Regions from separate parts of the Fructilactobacillus myrtifloralis genome, predicted to be linked through region 2. Evidence: a T-box and tRNA genes for the amino acid it is inferred to sense, from the RefSeq annotation. Region 2 holds a T-box; the other holds one or more tRNA genes.
The links. A T-box is a leader RNA that pairs with one kind of tRNA and senses whether it is charged. The one in region 2 lies ahead of M3M35_RS00355 (valine--tRNA ligase), so its partner is inferred to be a tRNA-Val.

Region 1 (8,427 bases), 410 kb from region 2:
GGAGAACCTGCGGCTGGATCACCTCCTTTCTAAGGAATAATACGGAACCTTACACCGATCAAAGTCTTGTTTAGTTTTGAGAGGATTACTCTCACATGATATCCGCGCTTTTTGGGCCTATAGCTCAGCTGGTTTAGAGCGCACGCCTGATAAGCGTGAGGTCGGTGGTTCGAGTCCACTTAGGCCCATCGCCGACGGGTTCGGCATTACAATTTAACCTTTTGGGGAATTAGCTCAGCTGGGAGAGCACCTGCTTTGCAAGCAGGAGGTCAGCGGTTCGATCCCGCTATTCTCCATTGGTACTAGCTTTAGTACCGCTTGGTTCTTTGAAAACTAGATAATATTATTTTCTGTAAGAATTATATTGTTAATATAATTTCAACCGAGAACAACCATTGTGTAATTTGAGTTTTTTAATAGTTTGATCGCTAAACTCAATGATTTATAATCCGCAGGATTATAGGTTAAGTTAAGAAGGGCGCATGGTGAATGCCTTGGTACTAGGAGCCGATGAAGGACGGAACTAACACCGATATGCTTCGGGGAGCTGTAAGTAAGCTTTGATCCGGAGATTTCCGAATGAGGAAACTCGATTAGTGTCATGACTAATCACTGCGTAGTGAATTCATAGCTGCGGAGAGGTAGACGTGGGGAACTGAAACATCTAAGTACCCACAGGAAGATAAAGAAATTTCGATTCCCATAGTAGCGGCGAGCGAACTGGGAATAGCCCAAACCGAACCTTCGTGGTTCGGGGTTGTAGGACTGAACATTTGAGTTACAAAAGAATTTGATAGCTGAAGCAGTTGGGAAGCTGCACCAAAGAGAGTGATAGTCTCGTAAGCGAAATTGAATTCCCTCAGTTCAGGATCCTGAGTACGGCGCCACACGTGAAACGGCGTCGGAATCCGGGAGGACCATCTCCCAAGGCTAAATACTCCCTAGTGACCGATAGTGAACCAGTACCGTGAGGGAAAGGTGAAAAGCACCCCGGAAGGGGAGTGAAATAGTTCCTGCAACCATGTGCCTACAAGCAGTTAGAGCCCGTTAAGGGGTGATAGCGTGCCTCTTGTAGAATGAACCGGCGAGTTACAGTTGCATGCAAGGTTAAGCCGAAGAAGCGGAGCCGTAGCGAAAGCGAGTCTTAAGAGGGCGAATTAGTATGTTGCCGTAGACCCGAAACCAGGTGATCTATCCATGTCCAGGATGAAAGTGCGGTAATACGCACCGGAGGTCCGAACCCGTGTACGTTGAAAAGTGCTGGGATGAGGTGTGGATAGCGGTGAAATTCCAAACGAACTTGGAGATAGCTGGTTCTCTCCGAAATAGCTTTAGGGCTAGCCTCGGAATTAGAATCATGGAGGTAGAGCCACTGTTTGAGCGAGGGGTCCGTCTTGGATTACTGAGTTCAGATAAACTCCGAATACCATTGATTTATGTCCGGGAGTCAGACGATGAGTGATAAGATCCATCGTCGAAAGGGGAACAGCCCAGACCGCCAGTTAAGGTCCCTAAATATATGCTAAGTGGAAAAGGAAGTGGAGTTGCTTAGACAACTAGGATGTTGGCTCAGAAGCAGCCACCATTTAAAGAGTGCGTAATAGCTCACTAGTCGAGTGATTCTGCGCCGAAAATTTACCGGGGCTAAGCATATTACCGAGACTGCGGACGCAACTACGTTGCGTGATAGGAGAGCGTTCTAAGGGCAATGAAGGCAGACCGGAAGGACTGTTGGAGCGCTTAGAAGTGAGAATGCCGGTATGAGTAGCGAAAGATCAGTGAGAATCTGATCCACCGAATGACTAAGGTTTCCTGGGGAAGGCTCGTCCTCCCAGGGTTAGTCGGGACCTAAGCCGAGGCTGAGAAGCGTAGGCGATGGATAACAGGTTGAGATTCCTGTACTAGTTAATTATGTTTGAACGATGGAGGGACGCAGAAGGCTAGGTTTAGCATACGATTGGAAAGGTATGTTCAAATCGTAAGTCAGGTAAGGAGTGAAATGCTTCTCACCGGGTTGACAAGCGATGATGAGGATCGAAATTAAAGTAGAGAAGGAACCGATGTCACGCTGCCGAGAAAAGCTTCTAGTTAGTAATTAACTACCCGTACCGCAAACCGACACAGGTAGTCGAGGAGAGTATCCTCAGGTGAGCGAGAGAACTCTCGTTAAGGAACTCGGCAAAATGACCCCGTAACTTCGGAAGAAGGGGTGCTGACCGTCAGGTCAGCCGCAGTGAAGAGACTCAAACGACTGTTTATCAAAAACACAGGTTTATGCAAAATCGTAAGATGAAGTATATGGGCTGACGCCTGCCCGGTGCTGGAAGGTTAAGTGGAAAGGTTAGCTTCGGCGACGCCTCGAAATGAAGCCCCAGTAAACGGCGGCCGTAACTATAACGGTCCTAAGGTAGCGAAATTCCTTGTCGGGTAAGTTCCGACCCGCACGAAAGGCGTAACGATTTGAGTACTGTCTCAACGAGAGACTCGGTGAAATTAAGATACCTGTGAAGAAGCAGGTTACCCGCGACAGGACGGAAAGACCCCATGGAGCTTTACTGTAGCTTGATATTGGGTGTTTACATAGCTTGTACAGGATAGGTAGGAGCCATTGAAACCGGGACGCTAGTCTCGGTGGAGGCACCCGTGGGATACTACCCTTGCTATGTGAACACTCTAACCCTGAGCACTTAGCGTGCTCGGAGACAGTGTCTGGTTGGCAGTTTGACTGGGGCGGTCGCCTCCTAAATAGTAACGGAGGCGCTCAAAGGTTTGCTTAGAATGGTTGGAAATCATTCTGTAAGTGTAAAGGCAGAAGCAAGCTTGACTGCGAGACTGACTAGTCGAGCAGGGACGAAAGTCGGACTTAGTGATCCGGTGGTACCGTATGGAAGGGCCATCGCTCAACGGATAAAAGCTACCCTGGGGATAACAGGCTTATCTCCCCCAAGAGTTCACATCGACGGGGAGGTTTGGCACCTCGATGTCGGCTCATCGCATCCTGGGGCTGTAGTTGGTCCCAAGGGTTGGGCTGTTCGCCCATTAAAGCGGTACGCGAGCTGGGTTCAGAACGTCGTGAGACAGTTCGGTCCCTATCCGTCGCGGGCGCAGGAAATTTGAGAGGAGCTGTCCCTAGTACGAGAGGACCGGGATGGACATACCGCTGGTGTATCAGTTGCGCCGCCAGGCACATTGCTGAGTAGCTATGTATGGATGAGATAAACGCTGAAAGCATCTAAGTGTGAAACTCGCCTCAAGATGAGATTTCCCATTCCTATATGGAAGTAAGACTCCTGAAAGATGATCAGGTCGATAGGTTAGAAGTGGAAGCGTAGTGATACGTGAAGCGGACTAATACTAATCAGTCGAGGACTTAACCAAGGAAGAGCAATGGTGACTCAGCAGAAAATAATATTAGCTAGTTTTGAGGGAACGAAGTTCACTCAGAAGTGTGGTGGCGATAGCCTAAAGGATACACCTGTTCCCATGCCGAACACAGAAGTTAAGCTTTAGCACGCCAAAAGTAGTTGGGGGATCGCCCCCTGCGAGGATAGGACGTTGCCACGCGTTTTGGAAGATTAGCTCAGCTGGGAGAGCATCTGCCTTACAAGCAGGAGGTCACAGGTTCGATCCCTGTATCTTCCATATTGAGCCGTTAGCTCAGTCGGTAGAGCATCTGACTTTTAATCAGAGGGTCGGCAGTTCGAACCTGCCACGGCTCATTATTTTAATAGTTATGCATATGCCGACTTAGCTCAGTTGGCAGAGCACCTGTCTTGTAAACAGGGGGTCGGAGGTTCGAATCCTCTAGTCGGCATTATGCGGAAGTAGTTCAGTGGTAGAACGCCACCTTGCCATGGTGGAGGTCGCGGGTTCGAATCCCGTCTTCCGCTTTGTACCACCTTTTGCCGGGGTGGCGGAATTGGCAGACGCACAGGACTTAAAATCCTGCGGTCAGTAATGACCGTACCGGTTCGATCCCGGTCCTCGGCATTTATGCACCTATAGCGCAATTGGATAGAGTGTCTGACTACGAATCAGAAGGTTGCAGGTTCGACTCCTGCTAGGTGCATTTTTCGGGAAGTAGCTCAGCTTGGTAGAGCACCTGGTTTGGGACCAGGGGGTCGCAGGTTCGAATCCTGTCTTCCCGATTAGATATTTTAATATCTATTTTAGGTAATGATTACCTATCAATCGCGGTGTAGCTCAGCTGGCTAGAGCGTTCGGTTCATACCCGAGAGGTCGGGGGTTCGATTCCCTCCGCCGCGATTAGGTCTTGGATCTTTAGCTCAGTTGGTTTAGAGCAGACGGCTCATAACCGTCCGGTCGTAGGTTCGAGTCCTACAAGATCCATTGGTCAAGATTAACTTGACGGCCGTATTTTTCATGTGTTATAATTGTTTTTGTTTGATGGAGGATTACCCAAGTCTGGCTGAAGGGAACGGTCTTGAAAACCGTCAGGCGAGTCAAATCGCGCGAGAGTTCGAATCTCTCATCCTCCTTTTTAATTATCGCGGGGTAGAGCAGTCTGGTAGCTCGTCGGGCTCATAACCCGGAGGTCGTTGGTTCAAATCCAGCCCCCGCAATTTTGGTCCGTTGGTCCAGTCGGTTTAAGACGCCTGCCTGTCACGCAGGAGATCACGAGTTCGAGTCTCGTACGGACCGCTTACCATGGCTCGGTAGCTCAGTTGGTAGAGCAACGGATTGAAGCTCCGTGTGTCGGCAGTTCGATTCTGTCCCGCGCCACTTGTTTCATTATTTTAATATGTTATGCGGGTGTAGTTTAGTGGTAAAACCATAGCCTTCCAAGCTATTGTCGCGAGTTCGATTCTCGTCACCCGCTTTTGTTTTGGGCCTATAGCTCAGCTGGTTTAGAGCGCACGCCTGATAAGCGTGAGGTCGGTGGTTCGAGTCCACTTAGGCCCATATGGAGAAGTACTCAAGTGGCTGAAGAGGCGCCCCTGCTAAGGGTGTAGGTCGCGTAAGCGGCGCGAGAGTTCGAATCTCTCCTTCTCCGTTTTTTATGACCCGTTGGTCAAGTGGTTAAGACACTGCCCTTTCACGGCAGTAACATGGGTTCGAATCCCGTACGGGTCATTTTTTAATTATCGCGGGGTAGAGCAGTCTGGCAGCTCGTCGGGCTCATAACCCGGAGGTCGTTGGTTCAAATCCAGCCCCCGCAATTTTGGTCCGTTGGTCCAGTCGGTTTAAGACGCCTGCCTGTCACGCAGGAGATCACGAGTTCGAGTCTCGTACGGACCGTCCAAAAAAGAGAGATGAAGTAATTCATCTCTCTTTTTTTATGCTTTTGGTTGAAACCGTTGGTAACCGACTTCGTGGTAATCAGCCCCAGGATCATTTTTAAAGTTATCGTATGCAATGAACGCATTTTGGGTGCCATCTTCCCACTGGAGACAATCATAGTGATCATTCCACAGGGTTAATAGAATTCGGCTATCGCTGTTATCAGCGGCAGTGAGGTAGTAGACCCCTGTCAGTCCCTTAGGGGTATCTGGGTTACTCATAAAGTTAGTGATCTGGGCATCGAGCACCTGACGTTGATCCTTTCCTGGGTTAACTTCGATGTAGTCAATGTAATGAGTCCAGTCATCGGTCCCCGCATGGGCATTCACCCGGTACACCACGGGAGAAGTAAAGATTGAATCTAATCCAGAATAATCAACTAACTGCATTCCGTGGGCGTTTCCAGCTGCTGAAAAGAGCGCTAGGTTGCGTTCGGGGTACTTGTGCATGATCTGTTCTAGAATGGCTTGGGAGCCAAAGGTAACAGAAATTTGTGAAATCATCATAATCCTCCAATCATTTAATTACTTTTAGTTTAGAATAAAGTAGGTTAAGTTAAAAGGGAAAAGAATTTTAAGTGGGGATGAAATAATGAAATTAACGGTTTTAGGTTATTATGGTGGCTATCCATTTGACCACACGGCAACGAGTGGGTACTTGTTACAAGCAGGGGAGTTTAACCTGTTGTTGGATTGTGGAAGTGGGGTCTTACTGGCGTTAGAAGACGTCTTAAACCCGTTAAAACTTGATGCGGTACTACTATCCCATTACCATGCCGATCACGTTGCTGACGTGGGGGTTTTACAATATGACTGGCAGCTTCACTCTGAACGGTATCATACTGATCTGCTCCCAATTTATGGTCATTCGTTAGAACAGACGGCCTTTGCCGCCCTTGATTGGCCTGGGGCCACCGAAAAGCATGCCTTTCAGCCGGATCAAAAGAATGAGATTGGACCATTTGAGCTCACGTTTTTACGAACCGAACATCCAGTGCCGGCCTTTGCGGTTCGAATCAAAGAACGTGACACGGGAAAAGTTTTGGTTTATACTGCTGATTCAAAGGATTTTCCAGCCCTCGGGGACTTTGCTCGGGATGCCGATTTATTAATTGCTGACACCAATTTTTTTGCCGATCACACGGGCACTATGTGGCATATGACCACCACCCAAGTTGGAAAATTAGCCCTAAATGCGCAGGTTCATAATCTGTTGATTAGTCATTTACCCCAATCAATAGATCGGGACCGCTTGCAACGGGAGACCATGGCAGCCAGTCACAATCAAATTCCGGTACACCTACCAGAAACTGGTCTAGTCATTAATATTTAAATTAGTAAAGAGGGATCGTTTTGAAATTTGAAAAAACAAATGAAAATACGATTAAAGTTTGGGTAACTAATCAGGACCTGAAGGATCGAGACGTTAATTTACTGGAATTAATGGACAATCAAGAGGAGGTCGAACAATTTTTCTACCAAATCCTTGAAGAAGTTGACGTTGACCATGAATTTCAAAATAACGATTTAGTCTCGTTTCAGGTATTGCCAGCCCACAATGGGTTTGAAATGATCATCAGTAAGGACGACCGCTTGGTTTCCAAACTGACGGAAGCAAACGTTAACTTTGCGTCTGATGAATCGAAGGATAAATTTGAAAAGCTCAAGGAAAAACATCCTGCTGTGGATGTTTTTGACACGAACAATTTGACCCGGGTCGTTCCGATTGAGTTTGCCAGTTTCGAAGACCTGCTTAGTGGAATTCAGGCGGTAAAGCAGCCCCTGCAAATTCATGGGGTTACCGTGACCACGTCCCTGTACAAACAGGACGACCGGTATTACCTAGTGCTACATTATCAAATTTTGCCGGACAACGTTGCGCCGAGTTGGGATGAGATTAAAGTCCAACTGGATGCAATTGACGACCAACTCAGTTTATTTTATGAATTCGGGGAATTAAGTCCTGTAGGTGCTGATCAGCTGGAGCAAGCGGCAACGCCCATCATTCAACAACAGGCCGTTAGTACCTTAACTAAATATTTTCAGTAAGGAATCCGTTCTGGGATTCCTTTTTTCGTACCTTAACTAAGGGTGCTGATTGTGTTAATTGCGTTGCAAAATGGTCACCGGGTCTTAGCGACCCAAGCCACATCCGGATCTAACTATGTCTGTCCCGGGTGTCAGACCCCGGTAATTTTAAAGCGGGGGCGGATTAAAATCGCTCACTTTGCCCATCGGACAGGGCAAGCTTGTCTGGGGGGAGCCCCAGAGACAATCGAACACCTGCAGGGGAAGCTCTGCTTGTGGCACCAAGGCGGTCATCGCACCAGGGCAGTGCTGGAATGGTATTTACCGACCATTAAACAGCGTCCCGACGTTTTCTTGCCACCCGGCAACGCCCTGGAATTTCAATGCAGTCCGATTTCACTGACGCGTCTCACAGAGCGGGTGCAAGGCTACCGACAGTGTGCCATTCATTCTGAATGGATCCTCGGGCGTGCTTATTGGCAACGCCGGCCAGAAGCATCCAGTGTGTTAAAATTTGTGGCTTACCGGCGGACAATTGGGTATTATTTAGTGTTCTTGCTAGTTCACGAACAGCGATTCGTGTTGCGGTACCACTTAAGCTGGGTTGACCAACGATTGACGTTTCAAGAGCGCCAGTTTACCACCTGGGACGCGTTGACCACTTTTTGGGAACAATCCCAGGCCGTGGCCTGGCATAATCCGTCGCTAAGTGCGGTTAACCGCTGGATTGGGCGTCAATTAGGCTGGAAGCGGTCGCCCTGGTTGATCATACAAAGTCGTTGTTATCAAGCCCATCATTTACTGCAAGGTTGCCCAATCGCATGTCATTATCCTCGCCGGGTGCCCCCGTTTCAGACCTATAATTGGTGGCTTAGTTGGCGGGTCGAGTGCGTGTTAGCCTTAGAACAACACCCTCTTGATCTAACCGTGGTCGTTGACCAACTCGCTAGGGCCGTGCAGGTGCCCCTAGTCAAAGCGCCACGACCAGTCCTTGAAGCCATGGTGCTGGCCTTTATTGGCGTGCTTCAGCACCAGCAAGTTATTCGGTGGCAGGGAACGCAGGTGAAGCAGCTTCGTCCGATAACCTGGTTTGGGAATG
Region 2 (8,427 bases):
TTAGCAATTCTTTAAGGTTTATCTCCTTGCACGAACCAGTTGCGCACGGTGGCAATAAACAAGAGGGACCCGGTCACGATAGTCATCCCGTCGGCCGGAGTGGCTTGCATGGCGGTTTGCACGGCCGTTTTCCACTCCGGAATTAGCTCCGCTTCAAGGGCATCCGCTGGTTGCAGGGGCGCGCTGCTCCGCGTCCCGCTCCCCTGAAACGTCGTTAGGTACAGGTGCACCCGTGGTTCCTGCGCTAACCGGGTGCGCATTTGGTAAAACTGTTTGTCGGAAAACGCCGCAAACACCACGTTCAAGGTTCGTTCGGGAAACGCGGCCAGAGTTTCACACAACCGGTTAATGGCTGGAACATTGTGGGCGCCATCCAGTAACACCTTTGGATTAACATGGACCACTTCCATCCGACCCGGCCAGCGAGTCTGTACGATTGCTTGGCGCACTATCCGGGAACTTTGCGCCGGAACAAGTTGCAAGGTCGTCTGACTTAACGTTCGAAACGCAGCAATCGCAAGCGCAGCGTCTTCCATTTCAAAATCACCCAGCATACTCGTTGGCACATTCGGAATGAGGCCCTGCGAATCCAGGAAGGAAAAACTGGTGCGCGTTTGGGGCTGGTATCTAAACTGCCGGTCAAGTTGAAGCACAGGACTATGGTGCTGCTGGGCAACTGTCTGCACGATGCGATTGGCATCCGTAGGAAAGCGGCCGGCCACCGTGGGAACCTGATTCCGAATCATCCCGGCCTTGTCACGCGCAATTGCCGCGACCGTGTCACCTAAAATCTGCATGTGATCAAGTCCAATTGTCGTGATCACGGTTAACAAGGCTCGATCGGCCACGTTAGTCGAATCTGATTGGCCTCCGATTCCGGCCTCCACAATTGCTAGGTCAACCCCCTGCTCGTTAAAGTATTGATACATCAAGGCAGTAATCACTTCAAATTCCGAGGGCCCCAGGGTCGGATCCTGGGCTTCCATTGCGGCCACTAGTGGTTTGACGTGGGCAACCAGCCGGATTAACTCGGCATCTGAAATGGGGATCCGATTAATCATCATCCGTTCGTTAAAGCGGACGATAAACGGTGAGGTAAACGTACCCACCCGGAGACCGCTGGCCTGTAATAATTGTTGTAAGTAAGCCACGACGGACCCCTTACCGTTGGTCCCTACCACGTGAATCGTCGCAAGCTGCCGTTCTGGATGGCCTAGGCGGCGCAGGAGCTCGTTAATCCGGCGCTGGGAGGCTTCCTTTTGAACCCGCGGACGGCTGTGGATGTAGTGCAGGGCCGCCTGGTAATCTGTCATCATTTTTACTCCTCACTAAAACAAGCCCAGAATTATCTGGACTTGTTTTGCGTTATTCTGCTAAAGCAGCTTGCACTTCGGATAGGCGTTGTTGCGTCGCTGCCAATTTTTGCTCGTTGTCAGCTTGCTTAGCCCGTTCTTCTGCCACCACTTCTGCCGGAGCGTTCGCCACGAACTTCTCGTTAGCTAACTTCTTCGTCGCACGGTCTACTTCCGCTTGGAACTTCTCGACTTCCTTAGTCAAACGTTGCACTTCATCATGCAAGTCAATTAATTCTGCCAGCGGAATGCTAATCTCGGCATCCGTAACAACGGCCGTCATTGCGAGGTTCGGAGCAACCACATCTGGTCCAATTTCAAGTTGGCGCGGGTGCCCAAAGCGTTCTAGATATTCGCGGTTGGTTTCTAAGACCCGTTTCAGATCGTCATTGTTCGTCTTAATCAAAATGTCCACGGGCCGACCCAACGGTGCGTTAGCTTCCGCCCGAATGTTACGGATGGCTTTAATAATCTCAATCAGGTGATCCATGTCACTTTCAGCCGTTGCATTCTCAAAGTCCGCGTGCACTTCTGGATAGGCAGCCGTGACTAATGATTTCCCGACGTGCGGCATCGAAAGCCATATTTTTTCCGTCACAAACGGCATCACGGGATGTAAAAGCCGTAAGAACTGATCCAACACGTACGCGAGCACGTTGCGGGTGTTCGCTTTGGCCTGCTCGTCAGCTCCCGTTAGCGTTTCCTTACTCATCTCGATGTACCAATCACAAAAATCGTTCCAAATGAAATCGTACAGAGCGCGGTTCGCCTCTCCAAAGTTATACTTATCGTAGTTTTCCCGTACGTGTGCCACCGTATGGTTCAGCCGTGCCAAGATCCACCGATCCGCCAGATTCCATTCGGAGGCCGGTGGGAGGGTCGGCTTGGTCATCTCACCTAGGTTCATAATCACGTACCGACTGGCGTTCCAAATTTTATTCACAAATTTCCACGAACCGTCCATCTTATCGTAACTGAACCGTTCGTCCTGCCCGGGAGTCGTTCCCGTTGATAGGGACCACCGGAGGGCATCCGCCCCGTACTGGTCAATCACATCCATGGGATCAATTCCGTTTCCGAGGGACTTACTCATTTTCCGCCCCTGTTCATCCCTAATGAGACCGTGCAACAGCACGTCCTTAAACGGCCGCCGGTCCGTAAAGTGAAGACTTAAGAAAATCATCCGGGAAATCCAGAAGAACACCAAGTCATACCCCGTGACCATCGTTGAAGTTGGGAAGTACCGTTTAAAGTCTGGAGCATCTGTATCCGGCCATCCCATCGTCGTAAAGGGCCATAGTCCAGACGAGAACCAGGTATCCAATACATCCGGATCCTGGACCCAGTTTTCCGCATCCTTCGGGGCCGTCTCACCAACGTACATTTCCCCGGTTTCTTTGTGATACCAAGCTGGAATCCGGTGTCCCCACCACAACTGCCGCGAAATTACCCAGTCGTGCACGTCTTCCATCCACCGACTAAAGGTCTTTTCAAAGCGTTCAGGCACGAAGTTAACGGCGTCATCAGTCTGTTGGTTCTTTAACGCAGCTTCTGCCAGAGGCTTCATTTTAACAAACCACTGAGTGGAGAGACGGGATTCCACCTGCACTCCAGTCCGTTCGGAGTGGCCCACCGAGTGCACGATTGGTTCGACCCGCAACATCGCTCCTGCGGCTTCCAAGTCCTTGGCAATCGCTTCGCGTGCAGCAAACCGATCCATTCCCTCGTATTTGCCGGCGTTTTCGTTGAGGGAGGCATCCTCATTCATCGTGTTAATTTCGGCTAAATCGTGGCGCTTTCCAACTTTAAAGTCATTGGAATCGTGAGCCGGCGTAATTTTAACCATTCCCGTCCCAAACTCTGGATCAACGTAGTGATCAGCAATAATGGGAATTTCGCGGTTAACTAATGGTACGACCACCGTTTTCCCCACAAGTTCTTTGTACCGTTCATCACTTGGATTAACGGCAACCGCTACGTCCCCAAACATGGTTTCTGGTCGCGTGGTGGCAATTTCAATGTAGTCTTTACCATTAAAGGTTGTGTCCCCAGTAAATTGGTACTTAACGTGGTAAAACGCACCCTGATCATCTTTGTGTTCAACCTCAATGTCTGACAAAGCCGTCCGCGCTTGCGGATCCCAGTTAATGATGTATTTAGCCCGGTAAATCAGTCCTTGATTGTAGAGGTCTACGAACACCTTGCGCACGGCCTTTGAAACCCCGTCATCGAGGGTAAAGGTTTCGCGGTCATAATCAAGCGAGAGGCCGAGCTTCGCCCACTGTTCGTGAATCGTAGCCGCAAACTTATCCTTCCACTCCCAAACCTGTTGGATGAACCGTTCGCGACCAAGGTCGTAGCGAGAAATCCCTTTCTCGCGTAACATGGCCTCCACTTTAGCTTGGGTGGCAATCCCCGCATGATCCATGCCCGGTAGCCACAGGGTATCGTAGCCTTCCATCCGTTTTTGCCGGATTAGCATATCCTGCAAGGTCGTATTCCACGCGTGCCCTAAATGGAGCTTACCCGTTACGTTCGGTGGGGGCAATACGATTGAATAGGGTTGGGCCTGTTGATTACCACTGGGCTTAAAAACGCCCTCGTCAACCCATTTTTGGTACATCCCCTGCTCTACGGCATGGGGGTCAAACTTCGTTGACATTTCCGTTGTTGCTTCTGTTTCCTGCTTGTCCATGCAATCACCTCATTTATTGCTCTTTCCGAGTTACAAAAAAAGCACCCGTCCCTACAATAGGACGAATGCTCGCGGTACCACCTAAATTGGATTATAGTCTAATCCCAACTCAAACCAATAACGGTGGCGTCCGTTGATACCAACCAAAGTTGCTATCCCTGCTCCCAAGCTACACAGTCTCCAGTCATTAAGAACTTCTCACTAGCGTTCTCTCCCTGCAAATGACGACGCAGACTGCCTCTTGCTCACTGCATTTAGTATTCGTTCCATAATATACTTAACTTTCCCAAATTCGTCAACTACTTTTAAACGCTTCCTAGAGCAACTTTTGTAACGCGTCTAAAGCAGCGGCATAATCCGGCTCGGATGCAACCTGTGCTAACACTTCTTCGTAGGTAATCTGCCCTTCGGCATTTACCACAAACACCGCCCGGGCCAAGTGTTTAAAGCTCGGAATGTACAACCCGGTTGCTTTGCCAAACGAACCCGGTTCATCTGACAGAATCTCAAGGTTTTCCACGCCCTCCGCCGCACACCAATCGGTTTGTTCTGCGAGAGGATTGTTGGAGATTGTTACAAACCGGGCCTTGGGAAATTGATCCGCCTGCTGGTTAAATTTTTTGGTTTCTAAACTACAAACATCGGTATTCAAATCCGGAACCGCACACAGCACCATGGGCTTGCCCAGTAAATCGTGCGTAGTAACTGGTTGGCCCTGATCGTTAATCACCGTAAAATCGGGCAATAAATCCCCCACAGCGGGTGGGTTTCCTAATAACGATACCGTTTGATCCATTAACTTCACTTGCATGGTTATTCCTCCTGGTTGTGTTTACCACCAACTTTTATAGTAGTTCGGCAAACACGTCTTCTTGAGCGTTGAGATAGTCATCGCCAACGTTAATCTTGGTAACCTCAATCCCGGCCAGCGCCTCGTTCATCAACCCATCGACGTCAATTAATTGCTCAAAGTTCCGGGTTTTTTCTAGATCGGGTTTGGTCTTTGGGGTCGGCGGTGTAAAAATCGTACAGCAATCTTCAAAGGGCATGATGGACAGATCATAGGTATCAATGTCTCTAGCAATTTTAATGATTTCCGTTTTATCCAGCGATAATAACGGGCGTAACACTGGTAACGAAGTGACGTCGTTAATGGCACGCATGCTTTCCAACGTCTGTGAAGCTACCTGTCCCAACGATTCTCCCGTAAAGACCCCGTTGCAGTGCCGGTCCAGCGTAATGGCGGCTGCCAACCGCAACATCATCCGCCGTTGAATCGTCATTAGATACCCCTCCGGCACCTGTTCCTTCACGGCTTCTTGAACTTTGGTAAAGGGAACTTGGATAAAATCAATCGTGCCTCCAAAGGCGGCTAGCTTGGCTGCCAGATCCTTGGCCTTGGCAAGCGCTTGTTGGCTCGTGTATGGCGGACTGAAAAAGTGGATCATATCCACCTTAACGCCCCGTTTCATCGCCATGTAGGCTGCTACTGGAGAATCAATCCCGCCAGACAACATCATCGTGGCCCGACCGCCGGTTCCTACCGGTAATCCAAGGGCGCCCGGAATGGTGACGCTCGAAAGGTAAATCCCGCTCAGCCGCACGTCAATCTGGAGTTTAAAGTCGGGATGCTTCATTTCAACCTGCATCTCAGGAAACTGCTTTAAAATGTAGCTCCCCACTCCGTCGTCGATTCCGTAAGTGTTAAGTGGATAATTTTTATTTTGGCGCCGGGTGGCAATCTTAAAGGTTTGTCCCGGTTGATAATGTTCCTGAATCATCGCTTCCGCCGTCGTTTGAATTGTTTCCAAACTGGCATCCTTCGGCAATTTAACAACCGGCGAAAAGGTTTCAATTCCAAACACCTTCTGCAGTGCCGTCAGCACTGGTGTCGCTGCTTGCCCGTGTAAAAGTACGTGTAACCGATCCCGTTGGGCTTTAACGACCACCGCTGGAAACGGTTTTAAAACGTTGCGAATGTTTTGGCCTAACTGCCGAATAAACTCCTTCCGGTTTTTTCCCTTCGTGGAGAGTTCTCCGTAACGAACCATAATTTCACTGTATTCCATTACCTTGTGTCACTTCCTTTAATCGTAAGGTGGTTTAACTGAGGGCTTTAAATTGCTCGTAGAGCCGGGCAAAGACCGTTTTAAACTGTTCCACCTCAGCCATCGTATTTTGATCACTGAGTGAAATCCGAACGGCGCCTTTCGCAATTTCTGGATCAACTCCCATTGCTCTTAGTGTACTAGAAGTTTCCCCTTTTTTCGACGAACATGCACTGGTCGTCGAGAGATAGATCTCAGCTTCCTCAAAAGCGTGCACGATTGTTTCCCCCTTTACCCCTTCAATTGCAAAACACAGGATGTGCGGGGCAAAGTGCGGTCCGGTTCCTGAAAAGAGGTGAACCTTTTCAAACTGCTGGAGGTAATCACGTAACGCACGGCGGAGGGCCTGTTCGTGGGCAACCGTTTGTTCCTCGTGGTCCTTGACTAGCCGGACCGCTTTCGCCATGGCTGCAATTGCTGGCAGGTTTTCTGTCCCACTCCGTTGTCCCCGTTCTTGTCCCCCACCATCGAAAAGCGGCATGAGGTGTTTACCGGTCCGTGCGTAAATAAACCCGACACCACGGGGAGCATGAAATTTATGTCCGGAAAAGGTGATAAAATCAACCCGGTCGTTAAAAATCAGTTGGTGCAGCCCCTTTCCAATTCCCTGGACGGCATCAACGTGAAAGTGAATTTTGGGATGATCGGCTAACACCGCTGCCAGTTCGTCCAACGGTTGCACAGCCCCCATCTCGTTATTAACTGCCATCACTGACACGAGGGTCGTCTCCGGGCGAATGGCGGCAGCGAGGTCTGCAGGGTTAACCCGGCCTTCCCCGTCCACCGGCAAGTACGTGATTTCAAACCCGAGTTCAGCTAACCGCCGCATTGACTGCTTCACGGCGTCATGTTCGACCTCGGTTGTAATTAAGTGCCGACCAAACTGGCGTTTAGCAAAGGCCGTTCCCTTTAAAACCCAGTTATCGCCCTCTGTTCCCCCACTCGTGAAGTAAATTTCTGTGGGTTGGACCTCTAATTGGGTGGCAATCTGACGGCGTGATTGCCGGAGCAACTGCTCGGCTTTTTCACCAAAGTTGTGCAAACTCGACGGGTTCCCCCAGTAATTTTCACTGACCTGTTGATAGGTAGCTAGAACGGATGAATCCACCTTCGTGGTCGCACTGTTATCAAAGTAAATCATGCTCTCTGCGTTCCTCCTCAAAAACGAAACCAGGTCGCACATGCTTGCGACCTGGCTCTCATTGGTTTAATTTGCTTGGGCTTTGTTCTTGTAATAGTTCTCTTCGATGCGGTTGAAGGCCCCGGGTTCTGCCTGGTCAAGAGCATTCGCAATGGTCGCTAAACTCGCTTCGTACTGATAATCATCATCAAACTGATGTTGGGCTGTTTGAATGGCACTAGCAACCGCGGGATTAGTTGCGGCATACCGATTCGCATACTGAATCACTTGTTCAGCTAACGCAGCTTGATCAATCAAATCATTCGTTTTCGTCTGCAACGTATCCCGGTCATGTTGAATCTGCGTTAACTGCTTTTGTACGTCATCCATACTGATTTTAACTTTATTCATCGTGGCTTTCAAATGTTGAACTTCGTTAGCAACAACGTCAAAGTACTCAGCGTAATCAGCTGGGATGCCCGGGAGGTTCAAATTATCAATCCGCCGGCGAATTGCATGTAACTCGGTCGTCAAATCGTCTAAAACTTGATGCGCCCGTTGCTCTTCGGCACTAAAGTCCGCAATCGAAGCGTTCAAAGCTCGTTGCTTCTCCTCAATTTTGGTTAAATCCTGTTGAAACTGCTTGAGGTCGTTAGCAATTTGGGAATAGACGGCACGCTGGTCGGTAATCTGCTGTTGATCGTCCTGATATTTTTGGTTAATCAGATCAATCTGATCTCCCAGTCCCGTCGCAGTTGCTTGTTCCTCGTGTTCCAAGGAGTAGTTATGACTGAGTTTCTCTAGTTCAGCGCCCAACGCTTGATTCTGCCGGTGGGCATGTTGGATAAACTGAGCAATCACCGGGGCATGCTTATCCACGTACAACCGGGCCTTCATCTCGGCTTCCAGTTGATCATACAAAGCATTAATTTGCTCACTAATCACTTGGTCCTGATCTCTGACAACGTCCAAATCAAGGTGCTTAATATTTTCTAAGTTCGCCTGAACCGCCTCGTGCAACTCTTGCAAGGTCGCTGGAAACTCGTCATTTGCAAAGCAAAAGCCCTCCGCCTTTGCCTTGGCGTAGGACGACTTGATTTCCATCAGTTGGTTCACAAACTGAACGTGATTCAACTGGTATAATTCTGGAAT

Region 1: it has a tRNA-Val gene. The T-box ahead of M3M35_RS00355 (valine--tRNA ligase) is inferred to sense a tRNA for this amino acid. The anticodon was not compared.

What each region holds. Positions count from the first base shown of each region.
Region 1 covers NZ_CP097116.1:473,332-481,758, reverse strand. Annotated here, with positions in the region: rRNA gene M3M35_RS02555 (16S ribosomal RNA) at 1-29, shown strand, start outside; tRNA gene M3M35_RS02550 (tRNA-Ile) at 114-188, shown strand; tRNA gene M3M35_RS02545 (tRNA-Ala) at 224-296, shown strand; rRNA gene M3M35_RS02540 (23S ribosomal RNA) at 463-3,378, shown strand; rRNA gene rrf (5S ribosomal RNA) at 3,448-3,564, shown strand; tRNA gene M3M35_RS02530 (tRNA-Val) at 3,570-3,642, shown strand; tRNA gene M3M35_RS02525 (tRNA-Lys) at 3,647-3,719, shown strand; tRNA gene M3M35_RS02520 (tRNA-Thr) at 3,742-3,814, shown strand; tRNA gene M3M35_RS02515 (tRNA-Gly) at 3,819-3,890, shown strand; tRNA gene M3M35_RS02510 (tRNA-Leu) at 3,905-3,990, shown strand; tRNA gene M3M35_RS02505 (tRNA-Arg) at 3,996-4,069, shown strand; tRNA gene M3M35_RS02500 (tRNA-Pro) at 4,075-4,148, shown strand; tRNA gene M3M35_RS02495 (tRNA-Met) at 4,193-4,266, shown strand; tRNA gene M3M35_RS02490 (tRNA-Ile) at 4,276-4,350, shown strand; tRNA gene M3M35_RS02485 (tRNA-Ser) at 4,410-4,499, shown strand; tRNA gene M3M35_RS02480 (tRNA-Met) at 4,510-4,583, shown strand; tRNA gene M3M35_RS02475 (tRNA-Asp) at 4,588-4,662, shown strand; tRNA gene M3M35_RS02470 (tRNA-Phe) at 4,671-4,743, shown strand; tRNA gene M3M35_RS02465 (tRNA-Gly) at 4,770-4,840, shown strand; tRNA gene M3M35_RS02460 (tRNA-Ile) at 4,849-4,923, shown strand; tRNA gene M3M35_RS02455 (tRNA-Ser) at 4,927-5,014, shown strand; tRNA gene M3M35_RS02450 (tRNA-Glu) at 5,023-5,094, shown strand; tRNA gene M3M35_RS02445 (tRNA-Met) at 5,107-5,180, shown strand; tRNA gene M3M35_RS02440 (tRNA-Asp) at 5,185-5,259, shown strand; gene M3M35_RS02435 (hypothetical protein) at 5,298-5,804, opposite strand; gene M3M35_RS02430 (MBL fold metallo-hydrolase) at 5,893-6,633, shown strand; gene M3M35_RS02425 (adaptor protein MecA) at 6,654-7,349, shown strand; gene M3M35_RS02420 (competence protein CoiA) at 7,392-8,427, shown strand, end outside.
Region 2 covers NZ_CP097116.1:60,371-68,797, reverse strand. Annotated here, with positions in the region: gene M3M35_RS00360 (bifunctional folylpolyglutamate synthase/dihydrofolate synthase) at 12-1,313, opposite strand; gene M3M35_RS00355 (valine--tRNA ligase) at 1,366-4,047, opposite strand; T-box leader at 4,102-4,305, opposite strand; gene tpx (thiol peroxidase) at 4,364-4,858, opposite strand; gene thiI (tRNA uracil 4-sulfurtransferase ThiI) at 4,893-6,116, opposite strand; gene M3M35_RS00340 (cysteine desulfurase family protein) at 6,151-7,296, opposite strand; gene ezrA (septation ring formation regulator EzrA) at 7,363-8,427, opposite strand, start outside.